DNA from 2 places in the Halomonas sp. DP8Y7-1 genome. Region 2 is predicted to be linked to the other one. Evidence: riboswitches for the same ligand, from Rfam matches in the RefSeq annotation. Region 2 holds a riboswitch; the other holds the start of a gene.
The links. A riboswitch is a leader RNA that binds a small molecule or an ion and turns the genes downstream of it on or off. The one in region 2 is predicted to bind thiamine pyrophosphate.
Positions count from the first base shown of each region.

Region 1: linked by a shared signal. The riboswitch ahead of thiC (phosphomethylpyrimidine synthase ThiC) and the one ahead of KUV41_RS09305 (3-oxoacyl-ACP reductase) in region 2 are both predicted to bind thiamine pyrophosphate.

Region 1 covers NZ_JAHVIN010000005.1:800,072-809,772, reverse strand. Annotated here, with positions in the region: gene KUV41_RS08800 (lysophospholipid acyltransferase family protein) at 1-396, shown strand, start outside; gene KUV41_RS08795 (hypothetical protein) at 393-749, shown strand; gene KUV41_RS08790 (glucan biosynthesis protein) at 1,280-2,896, shown strand; gene mdoH (glucans biosynthesis glucosyltransferase MdoH) at 2,893-4,815, shown strand; TPP riboswitch at 4,986-5,137, shown strand; gene tenA (thiaminase II) at 5,215-5,883, shown strand; TPP riboswitch at 5,952-6,086, shown strand; gene thiC (phosphomethylpyrimidine synthase ThiC) at 6,179-8,131, shown strand; gene KUV41_RS08770 (acetate/propionate family kinase) at 8,440-9,654, shown strand; gene pta (phosphate acetyltransferase) at 9,651-9,701, shown strand, end outside.
Region 2 covers NZ_JAHVIN010000005.1:916,748-923,837, forward strand. Annotated here, with positions in the region: gene hutH (histidine ammonia-lyase) at 32-1,552, opposite strand; gene KUV41_RS09300 (BCCT family transporter) at 1,545-3,212, opposite strand; TPP riboswitch at 3,753-3,850, shown strand; gene KUV41_RS09305 (3-oxoacyl-ACP reductase) at 3,898-4,701, shown strand; gene KUV41_RS09310 (LLM class flavin-dependent oxidoreductase) at 4,701-5,990, shown strand; gene KUV41_RS09315 (sodium:solute symporter family protein) at 6,256-7,090, opposite strand, start outside.

The DNA.
Region 1 (9,701 bases), 120 kb from region 2:
GCGCTGAAGCGCTGCGAGGCCGTCGGCATCCTGCCGGACCAGGAGCCCAGCTGGGGCAGCGGTGTCTTTGCTCCCTTCTTCGGACGCCCGGCCTATACCGCCACCCTGCTGCCAAAGCTGGTGGGACGCACCGAAGCACGGGTGGTGACAGGCGTCGCCCTGCGCCTACCCGGGCGAGGGTTTGCCCTGCACTTCCTGGCCGCCGACGAGCGGGTCTACGATGCCGACGAGACGACCTCCTGTACCGGTGTCAATGCCAGCATCGAAGAGGTCATCGCGCTCGAACCCGCCCAGTACCAATGGGAGTACAAGCGCTTCACCAAGACCCTGGAAGAGCAGCGCGGCGATCCCGACTTCCGCCGCCACCGGCTGTACAGTTCGAGGAATATGAAGTGACCCGTCCTCAGGACTCGATCTCCCGCGACACCCATGTAGGGCACGCCTTGTACGTGATGTACCTGGCGGGCCTGGTCACCGGGTTCCTGACCCTGCTGATCGCGCTGATCGTGGCCTACGTGTACCGCAAGGATGCCCCGCCGTGGCTTCGGGCCCACTATCACTACCTGATTCGAACCTTCTGGATCGGCCTGGTGTATGGGGCCGCCGCGGCGGTGCTGACGGTTCTGGTCATCGGCCTGGCCTTGCCACCACTGCTGGTCAGTGCCTGGTTCGTGATTCGCTGCATCATCGGCTGGCGCGCGCTACACCGGCGGCTGCCGCCGCCTCGGCTGGACAGCTGGCTGTGGTAGCCATCTGACGCAGCCGAGCCGACACCCGCCAACGCGGGCGCCCCTGCTGCCTCGCGCCTTACCTGCCGAATCAGTCTCTTCTCCTGTCTATTCTCTTGTCCCTGTCTCTTCCCCTTCCCCTTCTCTCCTGCCCTTGCCCCTGCGACATGTATCCGCAGGGATACATTTCTTCGCAATTTTGTCGCCAGAAGACGACACGGAACCTCACTTTCCACCTCCTCTCAAAGGCAGGTAGAACCCATCTATTGCATCTTTACCATCAGACAATAGGCTAGAGTGTGGAGAGCATGGATAGCCGTTTCAGCACAAATATGGGCAAAGTGAGACACGCGACCTGCTGGCTGACCGCCTCTCGACCATCGCCGCAACGGCAGTCGCGGCGATGGTCACGTATCACGGCGATCCGCGGCAGACCGTGATGGCTCCGCGATAGCCGTGACAGGTCCCGACGCCCACTGCCCAACGTCCCACTGGTTCCGCCTGACAGAGCACTGGCAGTTCGGTGCCATCAGGCCGCAAGGAGAGCGAACGTGAACACCCGAGTCATCTGCGGACGGTCGACACCGCCCACTGCCTACCCAGCCGAGTCAGCCCGCGTCAGTGGACGCGGCCGCCCCCACTGGAAGGCCGCTGCATCATGGGCACTGGCCGGCATGCTGGTCAGCGCACCCGCGCTGGCGGTGGATGCCGACAGCCTTTTCGAACAGGTGACCGATCAGGCGAGAACCCTGGCCGAAGCGCCCTACGAAGCGCCAGAGAGTACACTGCCTGACGCCGTGGCCGAGATGGGCTACGACCGCTACCGGCAGATTCGCTACCGCGATGAACAGGCGCTTTGGCGCGATCACGGCAACTTTCAGGTGGAGCTGTTCCATCCCGGCTTTCTCTACGACCAGCCGGTCGATATCCATCTTCTCGAAGATGGTGAGGTGCGCACCCTGCCCTTCGAGCAGCAGCGCTTTCGCTACGACGACGATGCTGCTGAGCTGGCCGAACTGGATCTCGGCGACCAGGGCTATGCCGGCTTCCGTCTGCATTACCCGCTCAACCGAGCGGATGTCGACGACGAGTTTGCCGTATTCCTCGGCGCTTCCTACTTCCGCCTGGTGGGCAGAAACCAGGGCTACGGGCTCTCCGCAAGAGGCTTGGCGATCGATACGGCCATGCCCCAGGGCGAAGAGTTCCCCTCCTTTCGCGAGTTCTGGCTGGTCCAGCCTGAGGCTGACGCCAATCGTATGACGGTTCTGGCGCTGCTGGACAGCCCGTCGCTGGCCGGGGCCTACCGCTTCGAGATTGCGCCTGGCAAGAACACTGTCGTCGACACCGAAGCGCGACTGTTCGCCCGCAGCGATGTCGAAAAGCTCGGGGTCGCCCCGCTGACCAGCATGTTCCTGCATGGCGAAATGGATCGGCAGGAAGAAGATGACTATCGCATCCGCGTGCATGACTCCAGCGGGCTGCTGATGGCCACCAGTTCTGGCGAATGGACCTGGCGCGTTCTCGATAATCCCGCAGACCTGCAGATCTCTGGCTTGCAGGATACCTCTCCCAGGGGCTTCGGCCTGGTCCAGCGTCCGCGCCACTTCGATGCCTATCTGGACATGGAAGCCCGCTACGAACGCCGCCCAAGTCAGTGGGTACAGCCCGCTGGCGACTGGGGAGAAGGCCACGTGGAATTGATCGAAATTCCGACCGACAGCGAGACCCACGACAATATCACGGCCTACTGGGTCCCCTCCTCGCCCCTCAAGGCGGGAGAGTCACGCACCTATCGGTATCAGACCTGGACCTTCGCTGACACCCCCATGGAGGAACCCCTGGCGCGGGTCGTCAGGTCACGCCAGGGCTGGGGTGGCATTCCCGGTCAGAGCAATCCCCCCGACGAACAGCTCAGGCAGTTCATCATCGACTTCCGCGGCGGCGAGCTCGAGGGTCTCGATGCGAGCCAGCCGGTCAGCGTGCACCTGACCACGTCCAGTGGCGAGACGACGGAAACCAAGGTGACAGCGCTGCCCGATGGAGACACCTGGCGGGCCAGCTTCAAGCTGCTGCCTGACGGCGAAACGCCGGCAGACCTGCGCCTGACCTTGATGCTGCGCGACCAGCGCCTGAGCGAAACCTGGAACAGCATCTGGAGTCCCCGATGAACGAGCATACCCCGGAAGTCCCCTGGCCCCGGTGGCGCAGAACGCTGGTAGGCATGGCCATTGCCGCCACCACCGCGCTGGGTGTCTGGACCATGTTCAAGATCCTGTATGTCGAGGGCATCACTCCCCTGGAAATGGCCATCCTGGGGCTGTTTGCGATCACCTTCGGTTGGATCACCATGGCCTTCTGGAGCGCCGTGATCGGGTTTGTGCTTCACCTCACTGGGCGTGACCCCTTGAGCCTCAAGCGGCGTGGCCCCGGACCGATGAGGCCCGCCGGCTCTCGCTCTCGCACCGCCTTGGTCATGCCGATCCACAACGAGGACGTGGCCCGGGTCGCGGCTGGGCTCGAGACGACCTGCATGGACCTTGGCGAGCTGCCGGAGGGCATCGACGTCGAGGCCTTCGTGCTCAGCGATAGCACCGACGACGCCGTCGTGGCGGAAGAAAAGGCCGCCATGGCAGCGCTGCAGCAGCGACTCGAGGGCCACTGCCGGCTGCACTATCGCCACCGGGACAGCAACGCAGGACGCAAGGCAGGCAACTTGGGCGACTTCTGCACCCGCTGGGGCAGCCACTACGACTATATGCTGGTGGTCGACGCCGACAGTCTGATGAGCGGTACCACGGTGGTCGAGCTCATCGACGAGATGATGGCCAATCCTCGACTGGGGCTCCTTCAGACGGTGCCCATTCCCGTGCGCCAGCAAAGTCTGTTCGGGCGCTGCAATCAATTCGCTGCCGCGCTTTACTCGCCCATGCTGGCGGCAGGGCTGAGCTTCTGGCACGCCACCGCAGCCAACTATTTTGGCCACAATGCCATCATTCGGGTGGACGCGTTCACCGACGCCTGTGGCCTTCCCGAGCTCCCCGGCAAGCCGCCCCTGGGTGGCGATATCCTCAGTCATGACTTTGTCGAGGCAGCGCTGTTGCGCCGAGCCGGCTGGCAGGTGCGCATGCGCACCGACCTGGGCGGCAGCTATGAGGAAATGCCCAGCCACATTCTCGACTATGCCAAGCGTGATCGACGTTGGGTACAGGGCAACCTGCAGCATCTGCGCCTGCTGAATGGCCACGGCCTGCATGTGCTGAGCCGTCTGCACTTCTTCTTCGGCGCGCTGGCCTACCTGTCGTCGCTGGTGTGGCTGGCGATCCTGGTCATCAGTACCATCGATGCGCTGATCAGGGCTCTCGTTCCCACGAACTTCTTCACCGCCAGCTCGCAGTTGTTCCCTGACTGGCCCATCGCTCCGCCCAACCTGATCATTCCCTTGTTGATCGGCACCTTGGGCATGCTGCTGATGCCCAAGGTGCTGGGACTGATACTTGGTCTCATGCGGGATCCAGAGGGCTACGGGGGACGCCCAAAACTGGTCTTGAGCATGCTGGTGGAGACCCTGTTCGCCATGCTGATCGCACCGCTGATGATGGTCTTCCACAGCCGTTTCGTGATCCAGGTGCTGACCGGTCGTACCGTTGCCTGGGACCCGCAATCCCGAGAGGGGCGGGCACTGCCCTGGCGGGAAGCCTTCCGCCATACCTGGCTGTGGTCGCTGATTGGTGCGGTGTGGGCTCTTGTCACCTGGGCCTACACTCCGAGCTTCTTTCTCTGGCTGACGCCCGTCTGGCTCGGCCTGGTGCTGGCGGCTCCGCTGGTGCGCTGGAGCTCCAGCCTGACCATCGGCCGCCGCCTGGCCCGCGCCGGGCTTCTGCTGGTACCCAGTGAGACACGCCCCCCCAGGGTCGTCGCCGATCTACACATCGAGAGTCAGCTACCCTCATCGGGCGCGCCGGCCGCTCCCCCCAGCGAGCGTCCCCGAGACATGCCTGTGCAGTCCTTCCGACGCCCCCATCAATCGGCTGAGGTGCACAGCGACCCTGGCCACCCGATCGACACCCCCACGCCAGATCGTCGCTGATCCATCATAAGCCATCATCAGCGTCGGTGCAGGACGCCGCGGCCGTGACCCTCATGGCCGCGGCGTCATCATTAGGTAGTCTCTCTCGACAACCTCCCTTGACGCCCCCTTCCGATGCTATCCGAAAGTGGTGTCTGGCAAAGCCGCAGGGGCGTGCTAGACTGCGGTCGACTCGCTTGACGGGGTGCCGGTCAATCCGGCTGAGATGGTGCAGGGCCAGCGTGGTGTAGCGGCCCGACAGCACCGATCCCGTGGAACCTGATCCGGGTGCGGTGTGGACTCACACCTTGAACCGGCGTAGGGAATCAGGCGGTGGCACGCCTTCCCTGCGGGGGCCTGCCCTTCCTCCCCGCCGTCCTTCTCTGCCCCGCCCACCGGATCCACTATGCCGGAGCTATCATGGGCTATTGCTTCAACGATCTGATCGCTGCCTGCCGCGACGACTGGCGGCGCTATACCGAGCACGACTTCGTTCGTGCACTTGGGCGCGGCGACCTGAATGACGCCAGCTTTCGCCACTATCTGAAGCAGGACTACCTGTTTCTCCTGCAGTTTTCACGCGCCTACGCCCTTGCTGCCTACAAGAGCCAGGACCTGGAGAGCTTGCAGGGGGCCTTCAAGGGGATGCAGACGATCCTCGAGGTCGAACTGGGCCTGCATCTTGCCTACTGCCGAGAATGGGGCATTGACGACAGCGAGCTCAGCCGTCTACCGGAGGCACGTGCCACCCTGGCCTATACCCGCTACGTCCTCGACACCGGCAGTCGTGGTGATCTGCTGGACCTGCACGTTGCCCTGGCGCCCTGCATGGTCGGCTACGCCGATATCGGTCGCTGGCTGGCGGATCATCCCGAGACGCTGCGTGGTGGCGACAATCCCTACGATGCCTGGATCACCATGTACGCAAGCCCTGACTTTCAGGCCTCGGCCGTGCGCGAAAGGCACTGGCTCGACGACCAGCTCAGCCAGGTATCGAGCGCTCGTTTCGACCGGCTGGCGCGCATCTTTAGCGACGCGACCCGTCTCGAGACCGACTTCTGGCAGATGGGACTGGAGCTGAGCGACTGACCTTGGCGACGCCTTTGGGCGATCGACCTGGGCGATCGCGCTCGACAACACAGACAAGCTGACAACAGCAACGCTTGACGGGGTGCCGCAGCCAGCGGCTGAGATCATGCAGCGCATGAGACCCGTTGAACCTGATCTGGGGATACCCCCGATGTTACGGCATCGAGGCGAGGACCAGCGTAGGGATCAAGCGCTCACGGCCACGGCCTCGACGCCCCCTTCTCCCTCGCGACGTGCCATTACCACCATCAGGGCGACGCCACTTGCCCTGCACCGCCGTGAGAGGAAACCACCTATGTCACTCGACCATCCCTCGTCTCATCCGAGATCCCGCCATGACGCCCACTTCCTGGCCGAGACGGCCAGGGTCGACCAGGCCGCCGTCACTCCCCTGCCAGGCTCTCGCAAGGTCTATGTAGAGGGCTCCCGCCCCGACCTGCGGGTGCCATTTCGCGAAATCACCCTGTCGCCGACGCGCACTTCAGGCGCCGACGAAGCCAATCCACCGCTACTGGTGTACGACACCTCAGGCCCCTATACCGACCCGGCGATACAGGTCGATCTGCGCAAGGGACTGGCCGAGTTGCGCAGGCCCTGGATTGAGGAGCGCAACGACACCGAGTGGCTCGACGGTCCCACCTCCGAGTACGGCCGCCGGCGTGCCAATGACCCACTGCTGGCACCGCTGCGCTTCGAGCTGACGCGCACACCACGCCGCGCCACCAGGACCGCCGATGGCCGCCCGGGCAACGTCACCCAATTGCATTACGCGCGGCGCGGCATCATCACACCGGAAATGGAGTTCATTGCACTTCGCGAGAATCAACGTCGACAGGCCCTTCAGGACCCTTATCGTGGCAGTGACGAGGTCGAAGCGATACTTGGCCACCAGCACCCCGGCCAGTCGTTCGGAGCCCGTTTGCCGGATGAGATCACCCCCGAGTTCGTGCGCCAGGAAGTGGCCGCCGGACGTGCCATCATCCCGGCCAACATCAATCATCCCGAAGCCGAGCCGATGATCATCGGGCGTAACTTTCTGGTGAAGATCAACGGCAATCTAGGCAACTCTGCGGTGACCTCCTCCATCGAAGAGGAAGTGGACAAGATGACCTGGGGGATTCGCTGGGGGGCGGATACGATCATGGACCTGTCCACTGGACAGAACATCCATGAAACCCGTGAGTGGATCATCCGCAACTCACCGGTGCCAATCGGTACCGTGCCACTCTATCAGGCGCTGGAAAAGGTCAAGGGCGTGGCCGAGGACCTGACCTGGGAGGTCTTTCGCGACACCTTGATCGAGCAGGCGGAACAGGGGGTGGACTATTTCACCATCCACGCCGGTGTGCTTCTTCGCTATGTGCCGCTGACCGCTGGCCGAGTCACCGGCATCGTCTCGCGGGGGGGCTCGATCATGGCCAAGTGGTGCCTCTATCACCACCAGGAAAGCTTCCTCTACACCCACTTCGAGGAGATCTGCGAGATCTGCAAGCAGTATGACGTGGCCTTCTCGCTGGGCGATGGGCTGCGCCCGGGATCCGTGGCAGATGCCAATGACGAAGCTCAGATGGCCGAACTCAAGACCCTGGGCGAGCTGACCCACATTGCCTGGAAGCACGACGTGCAGGTGATGATAGAAGGGCCCGGCCACGTGCCCATGCACCTGATCAAGGAGAACATGGACAAGCAGCTCGAGTACTGCGACGAGGCGCCCTTCTACACCCTGGGCCCGCTGGTCACCGACATCGCTCCCGGCTATGACCACATCACCTCAGGCATCGGCGCGGCGATGATCGGCTGGTACGGCTGCGCCATGCTCTGCTACGTCACCCCCAAGGAGCACCTGGGCCTGCCCGACAAGGACGACGTCAAGACCGGGATCATCACGTACAAGATCGCCGCCCATGCGGCGGATCTGGCCAAGGGGCACCCCGGCGCTCAGCGCCGGGACAATGCGCTGTCCAAGGCACGCTTCGAGTTCCGCTGGGAGGACCAGTTCAACCTGGGCCTGGACCCGGACACGGCCCGCGCCTACCACGACGAGACGCTGCCCAAGGACGCGGCCAAGGTGGCCCACTTCTGCTCCATGTGCGGACCCAAGTTCTGCTCCATGAAGATCAGCCAGGAAGTCCGAGACTATGCCCGCGACAACGGCCTGGACGGCGACAGCGAGGCGGTCATGGCGGGCATGGAGGCGCAGGCACAAGCCTTCCGCCAGCAAGGCGGTGCCCTGTACAAGGAAGTCTGACGCAAGCCCATCACGGCCTCCTTCCCGCCCGCGGCCCCGCGGGCGGGAAGGAGGCTGCCGCAAAGCGAATGCTGCGGCGGAGATTCAGGGCCGCCGGCAGCCTTCACGCTGCATCGCACAAATTGCTACCAAAGTCTAACCTCTTTGCCCTGTCACTTGATGGTCGTCACAAGCTGTGCTGTTCCACCAGCAACTGGCCCTCCCTACCTCCCCAGGACAATTATGAGGCACCGGCCGCGGTGCTAGATTCGCCGCCATCCCCCCCCCCGTTTACACGCCTTAACAAGGCGTCTTTCTCTGGAGATGGCATGAAAGCCCCGATACTGGTGATCAACTGCGGCTCCTCCTCGATCAAGTTTGCGCTGGTCGATCAGACCCCTGGCGCACCTCGGATATCAGGCATTGCTGAGCGCCTGGGCAGCCACGATGCCTGCCTGAAGCTGGAAGAAGAGCACGGCAACCGGCGTGACATTTCGCTACCTCGAGCCACCCACGCCCTGGCGCTCAAGACCATCCTCGACCACCTGGGTGATCAACGTCCCGTCGGCATCGGGCACCGGGTGGTCCACGGCGGCGAGCGCTTCACCTGCGCCACGCTGCTGGACGACACGGTAGTCCGCACCATTCGCCAGACCGTCAGCCTGGCACCCTTGCATAACCCGGCCAACCTGGATGGCATCACCGCCACCCGACGTCTGTTCGAGCACCTGCCCCAGGTGGCGGTATTCGATACCGCCTTCCACCAGACCCTGCCGGCCCACGCCTACCGCTATGCGATTCCCGAAGACCTGTATCAGCGCCACGGCATCCGGCGCTACGGCTTCCACGGCTCCAGTCACGCCTACGTCAGCGAGCGCCTGGCCGAGGTCAGCGAGCGGGGACACGGAGGTTGGCTGATCGCCCATCTCGGCAATGGCTGCTCCGCAACCGCAGTCTGGGAAGGCGAAAGCCAGGATACCAGCATGGGCATGACGCCCCTGGAGGGGCTGGTGATGGGCACACGCAGTGGCGACGTCGACCCGGGCCTGCACCTCCATCTGGCCCGCCAGCTAGGGATGTCGCTGGAATCGATTGACCTGCTGCTCAACCAGAAGAGCGGCCTTCTCGGCGTATCTGGCCTGACCAATGACATGCGCGAGCTGGAGCAGGCCGCAGGCGCAGGACACCCCGGCGCGACCCTGGCCATCGAAGTGTTCTGCTATCGCCTGGCCAAGACCCTGGCCGGTCTCGCCTGCGCGCTTCCTCGGGTCGATGGCATCGCCTTCACTGGCGGCATAGGAGAAAACTCGTCGCTGATTCGGGCCCGCACGCTGGGCCACCTCAAGGCGCTGGGCGTGCATCTCGATAGCGCTGCCAACAGCGCTCTTGCGCGCGGCAGCGAAGGTGCCATCCATGACGCCAGCGAGTCCGGTTCGCCGGAAATCCGCGTCATTCCCACCGATGAAGAAGGCTATATCGCCAGCCAGACCCGAGCACTGATCACCCGTCTGGCACTGGCCGACAGGTCCGAGGAAGCCGTATGAGCCTGCAACCCCGTACCCTGCTGTTGATCCCGGTGGATGAGGGGGTC
Region 2 (7,090 bases):
TGCTGGCCCGGGGCAAGAAAGGGTGGTCATCTCACGCGTCGAGTAGACGTCGTACCTCCGCGATGGCGGTGGCACTTTTCAGTAGCGACAGGGCCTGTTCCATGTCCTGATGCAGCGGCCGACTTTCGTCATAGTGATCGATACGCTCTCTGACCAGGCGCCGTGTGAGCTCGGCTCCCAGGCCAAAGCCCGTGTTCGGAATCAAGTCCAATGCCTGCACGGCCAGTAACAGCTCGATACTGAGCACGCGAAGAGCGCCTTCCAGCGCCTGGTCGAGCTTGAGGGCGGCGCTGTCGCCGAAACTAAGGTGATCTTCCTGCAGGCCAGAGGTGAGATAGTTATCGACCGATGCGGGCAGAGCCAGCCGCTTGACCTCTGCCGCCAGCGACGCTGTCGTGTACTGGGCAATCATCAGTCCGGACTTCACTCCGCTGTCACGCGTGAGAAAGGCGGGAAGCTCGCTGGCCTGGGGAGTGACCAGGCGATAGCTTCGACGCTCCGAGATCGATGCCCACTCACACACCGCCATGGCGAGGCTGTCACAGGCCAGGGCGACCGGCGCCCCATGAGGATTGGCCTGTGACACGATTCTGGCATGGGTGCCTTCGTCGATCACCAGAGGGTTGTCGGTAGCTGCGCTGATCTCTCCGTCGACCAGGCGTATCGCGTGCTCAAGCTGTTCTCGGCAACTGCCATGGACCTGGGGCATGGCCCGCAGGCTGAGCGCATCCTGCAGGTGGTGGCCCTGACACTGCTGCAGGTGCTGGCTGTCGGCTAGCAGTCGCCGTAAGTTGGCGCCACTGCGCACCACGCCAGGCTGACCCTTCAGCGCCAGCACCTCAGGCGTGAAGGCAGCCTGCTGGCCTGACAGCGCCTCGAAACTGGCAGCGCCGATGGCGTCGGCCCAGTCGGCAAGCACATGGGCATCGTCCAGGGCGATACAGGCAAGCCCTGTCATGGCGGCGGTGCCATTGACCAGACTGAGCCCATCCTTGGGACCCAGCACGACGGGTGTCAGCGCATGCTGAGCGAGCACGTCGCTGGCGGGGCGTCGTTCACCGGCATGGTCGACCTCACCGACGCCCAGCAAGGCCAGACCAATATGGGCCATGTGTGTGAGGTAGCCCACAGACCCCCGGCCTGGCACCACCGGGGTGATGCCCATATTAAGAAATGCCAGCAGTCCCTGGACGATGCCCGGGCTGATGCCCGAATGCCCATGGCTCCAGTTGATGACCGCGCAGCACATGATGGCACGGACCTGTTCGACCCGCAGGGGGGCTCCGACTCCGCAGGCATGGCTCATCAGGGTATTGCGCGACAGGTCTCTTAGTTGTTGGCGATCCAGCACCACGTCACACAGCGCTCCCAGACCGGTGTTAATGCCATAGTAGGGAGTGCTGGCATCCGCCATCTGCTCGACCACCTGGCGGGCCCGCTCGATGCGTGCCCAGCGACCCTCATCCAGCGTCAGCTCGCGTCCATGGCGGGCGACGGCGATGACCTCCAGCCAGCCGGGGGCTACGTCTGAGACTACGACCGGGTTACTCATTCACGCCTCCCGTCACCGGCTGAGAGACTTCGGCCGGCTGCTTAGCAGCACCTTGGGGGGAGCGAGTCATGAAGGTTCGCACGGCGCTGATCAATATCAGCACGAACAGGAAGACCACGGTAAAGCCTCCCGCTGCGGCAAGATACTTGATGCCATCGACGCCTTGGGCGCCCCCGCCGAAGGCCACCATCACATAGGCGATAGCCGCGATCGACAGACCCCACAGAATCTTCTGCTGCTTGGGCGACTCCTCTTCTGCGGACATGTTGCTGGTGCAGATGGTCGCGATGGTCGATGACATGGAGTCTGCCGCCGTTGCAAACGAAATGACCAGGGTGAAAATCGCCAGCGGTACCAGCAGGCTGGCCATGGGCAGGTGCTGGAGGAAGCCCCAGAGTCCGGATACCGCGCCGCTGTCATTGATGATGCTGATCAGATCCAGCGTTCCATCCATCTGCCATTTGAGGGCGGACCCACCCCAGATGGCAAACCAGACCAGGCCGAAGACCGAGGGCAGAATCCAGTTGATGATGAGAAACTCCCTGAGCGTTCTGCCGTAGGAGATACGGGCCAGAAACAGTCCCATGAGGGGGGCGTAGGCGATCCAGATCGACCAGTCATACATCGTCCACCAGGTGACCAGCGCTTCGCCACCAGACTCCTTGGTATCGAAAGCCCAAAGGAAGAAGTTGTCTGCCCAGTAGCCGAGGCTTGTCACCGACAGGCTCAGAATATAGTTGAGGGGCCCGACAATGATCAGAATCGCGACGAAGGCATAGAAGATATAGGCGTTGATCGATGACAGCACGCGGATGCCGCGTTTCAATCCCGAGACAGCGGAGGTGATGAAGATCGCCGAGATGGCAATCGTCAGCACCAGCCAGGTCATGGCGTTGGATTCGATGCCGTACTGTGCCTCGATGCCTGAGCTGATCAATGCCAGACCTGCGCCAAGAGAAGAGGCCAGGCCGAGCGCGATGGCCAGAACGGAAATGATATCGATCAGGGACCTTACCCAGATCTTGCTGCCGTGCCTGCCCAGTACGGGGCTTACGGTTGAGGAGATCGAGAAGCGTTCTCTGCGGTTAAAGTGCATGTAGCCGATCATCAGCCCCACGATGGAATAAAGTGCGTAGGGAATGAATGACCAGTTGTGGAAGCTTCTTGCCAAGGCAAAGATGGCGGCCTCGCCACTGCCGGGAGCGAAGCTTTGATGACTGATTTCGCCGTAGATGTTGCCTAGATAGATGATCGGTTCATTGACGGAGTAAGTGACGACTCCCGTGGCAATCCCCCCCGTCAGCGCCATGGCGAAGGTGGCAGCGAAGGAAAAGGTAGGCGTTGCATCCTTGCCACCCAGCCGAATATCACCGGCCCGGGAGAAGAAGATGAAGCCCGACACCACCAGGGCCGTTACGGCAATCAGCTGATACAGCCAGCCAAAGTCAGACAGGGAGATGTAGAAGACCCCTTTGGCAACATCGACCAGCATGTCGTTGTTGATGAGGCCAGTGGCCACGGCCACCATGATGATGGAAAAGGTGGGTATGAAGACGGCTTTTCTTAGCGGCCTTCTGCTGGAGGCGGACATATTCTTGTTCTCCACGGGTGATGGCGTTACCAGGTGGCGCAGTGGATCAGCATTGTCGGGTGTTGTCATCGGCCGATCTCACAGATGCGTGTGGCAGGCTTAGGGAAACGCTGCACCGATGCCTGAGCGGAGGTGCTCAGCGCTTCCTTGGCGAACCGCTGATGCGGTCCGTCAATCCGTCATAATGTATATACAATAAAGATCGAAAAGGCTAGAGCCGAGTGAGCTGGCGATCGCGTCAGCTCCCTTTCATGATGAAAGATAGATCACTCTTATATTAATTTATTTTTGATAAACAATACGTTGAATGTCCTTCTAAGCGTCGATCCGATAATGGGTAGTACCAAAGTAGGGGGTGGTAACAAGGTAGACGAGAGGGTCAGGACAGAGGGGGAGAATGGGCGAGAGTCACAGCGGGAAGGCAAGCAAAGCCCGAAGCCATGAAGGTCGAAAGATGTCGCTTAAATGTGTATACATTTAATTGGTGAAGGGGCCGGGGCGCGATAGGGTTGTCGCGGCGTGTGCCAGGATGGCAAATCAGGGTAGGCCCTTTCACCTGCTTGATACCCGCTGTCTTGTTCCGGGCAAGGTGATGGGCTAAGGTCGAGATCGCATGACACGGGGTGTCCTGGCTGAGCCAGGGCTGAGAAATACCCGTCGAACCTGATCCAGTTCATACCGGCGAAGGGATGTCAGCGCAGTCGTCTGTCCCTGGCTCGACGTGCGTTCCCCGCCTCGACCAAGGACTCATCGCATGACCGCTCCCGATACCTCTCCTGTTGTCGACCCCATTGCGCCTGATATCTCCGCTCAAATTGTGCTGATTACCGGCGCAGGACGTGGTCTGGGCGCTCACCTGGCGCGCGCCTTCCTGCGAGAAGGCGCTCGCGTGGTGGTCAACTACCGCCGCAGCGAAGAAGGCGCCCGGGCGCTGGTCGCTGATTACCCGGAACACGCCTTGGCCGTCGCTGCGGATGTGTGCGATCGGGATGGCGTGGAGGCCATGTTGGCGAGGGCCTGTGAGCGCTTCGGTGGGCCTGTGACTACCGTGGTCAACAATGCGCTGCCGGACTTTGCATTCAATGGGGACGCACGGCCTGGGCCTGACTCGCTGAGCTGGGAGCATCTGGACCATCAACTTCAGGGTGTGGTGCGTGGTGCGCTCAACACGGTTCAGGCAGCGCTTCCCGGCATGCGCGAGGCGGGTGTCGGGCGTGTCATCAATATCGGTACCAACCTGTTCCAGAACCCGGTGGTGCCGTATCACGACTACACCGCGGCCAAGGCGGCGCTGCTGTCGCTGACGCGTACGCTGGCGCAGGATCTCGGCCCAGACAATATCAGCGTCAATATGGTGTCCGGCGGCTTGCTGCGCACGACGGATGCTTCCAGGGCCACACCAGACGCGGTGTTTGACCTCATCGCCGCCAACACACCGCTGCGACGGGTGACCACCCCGCAAGAGTTTGCAGACGCGGTACTGCTGTTGGCTTCTCCGTGGGCCAGGGCCATCACCGGGCAGAATCTGATTGTCGATGGCGGACTGGTGAAAGGCTGATGACCTCCATGCACTTGAATCTCTTCATCCTGGGTTGCGGTCATCACAAGGCGGCCTGGCGACACCCTGGTTCCAGCGTCGAGCGATTGGCGGATATCGCCTACTACGAAGAGCTGGCCAAGCTTGCCGAACGCGGTCGCCTGGATGCGGTTTTCTTTGCCGATGGCCATGCCGCGGGCAATGTCGCAGACGGTCCGCTGTGGACCTTGGAGCCGCTGACAATGCTTGCCGCGATGGCGCGTGCCACACAGCATATCGGCCTGATCTCGACCGTCTCCAGCACCTTCTATACGCCATTTCATGCGGCTCGCATGCTGGCATCGCTGGACCATATCTCGGGCGGACGGCTTGGGTGGAACCTGGTGACGTCAATGTTCGACAGCGAGGCGCGCAATCATGGCCTGGAAGGCATGCCGGGCCACGCGCAGCGCTACGCTAGAGCGGAAGAGTTTGCCAATACCGTGCTGGCGCTGTGGGACTCCTGGAGCGATGGCGCGCTGCTGCGAGATCGCCACGGCGATTATGCGGATGCTGCTCAAGTGCAACCGATTCATCACCGCGGCGAGCATTTTCTGGTCGATGGCCCCTTGACGGTGCCTCGCTCGCCACAGGGCCATCCCGTGCTATTTCAGGCCGGGGCATCAGAACAGGGGCGAGACCTGGCGGCACGCTATGCCGAAGCCATTTACGCGGTGGCCTACGACCTGCCATCGGCCCAGGCTTACTGCGCTGACCTCAAGGCGAGGGTGAAAGCCGCAGGCCGTCCAAGGGTGGCGATCATGCCGGGGCTTGTGACCTACGTCGGGTCTACCGAGGAAGAGGCCCGACGCAAGCAGCGTGAACTCGACGAGTTGCTGCCGGTAGAGGCCTCGCGGCGACAGTTGAGCCAGTTTATCGGCCAGGACGTCAGTCACTGGGAGCTGGATGCGCCCGTGCCCGCGCTGCCGTCGCTGGAGGCCTTTACAGGACCGAAAGGACGCTATGCCACCATCCTGCGCATTATCGAGGCTGAACGGCCAACCCTGAGACAGCTAATGGGACGGCTTGCCGCTGGAGGTGGGCACTGCACGATGGTCGGCACGCCGGAGGGAATTGCCGATGAGATGCAGCGCTGGGTCGAACAGGGTGGGGCTGATGGCTTTAACCTGATGCCACCCTCACTGCCTCACGGCATCGAGGACTTCGTCGAGCAGGTCGTGCCGGAATTGCAGCGACGTGGGGTCTTCCGCCGGGAATATGAGGGCAAGACGCTGCGCGACCATCTTGGATTGTCACGCCCCAGCTGCTGAGCTGGCGTCTTGTTCACACTGCTGCTAGGCACGACAGCCTCTACAGACATCCGCCATAACAGCGGGGGAGCTCGCCCCGCCGTTATGGTTTCGGTTCAGTGGCGTCGGTTTGATTGCCTTAGGGAAACACTGCATAAATTACTGCGCTCGATATCTCGGCTGCTGGCGGTGCTCAAGATCCTCATTTAACCGCATGTAAACTCCGGTCTTTCCGCTCCGGCAGCTACCGACCTGTCATCGCTCGAAACATTTATTCAGCGTTTCCTTAGTTCTGGAAGCGTCTCACCAGGCCGCTCATTCGGTCAAAGTCGTAGCTCTCCCGAGATGGCATCAGCTTCATCAGGACGAGAGATACCAGCACCGGAACAAAGGCAGCCAGCAGGAAAGATTCCAGGAGTGTCGCGGTGCCACCGTTAGGCGAGGGGAACATCCACAGTCCGGCCAGCAGACCTGCTGCGGTACTGATCACTGCATTGCGACCGTGATAGCGGCGGTTGAACAGGCCGAAAAACACCGGAAAGGCTGCGGCAGAGCACAGCAGGTCTGCCAGCAGGAACAGGTAGAGGACGCTGTAGCCCTGCGCAGCGACCCACGTCACTGGTATTGCAGCGACGACGATGAGCCAGCGTGCCATTCTCATCAAGGCCGCCTCACTGGCCTGGGGCAGCAGCCTGTGCATGTCGACGGCGATAATGCTGGAGGTGGCATTGATCGTTGTGTCGGCGCTACTCATTACCAGCGCAAGGCCAAGAGGAATCAGGGCCAAGGCAAACCACAGAGGCACGTCGGACAACAATACGCTGAACAGAGCGACGGAGCCGTCTCCCTCAAGTCCCAGGCCGATGAACGCCAGACCGAACAGACCCATGAGCACGATGACCGGGAAGTTGAAGAGTCCCGCGATCCAGAAGCCACGCCTGAGCACGCGAGTATCCCGGGCCGCATAGATCCTCTGCCAGGTTCCTTGGTAGAACAGACCCGTCAGCATCACCGCGAGAAAGAAGGTCAGGCCAGCGCGCAGGCCGCCAGCATCGGTGATATCCAGCAGTTGCGGAGCACGCTCGCGCAGCCCCTCGAGCGTCGGCGCAACGCCACCCGCC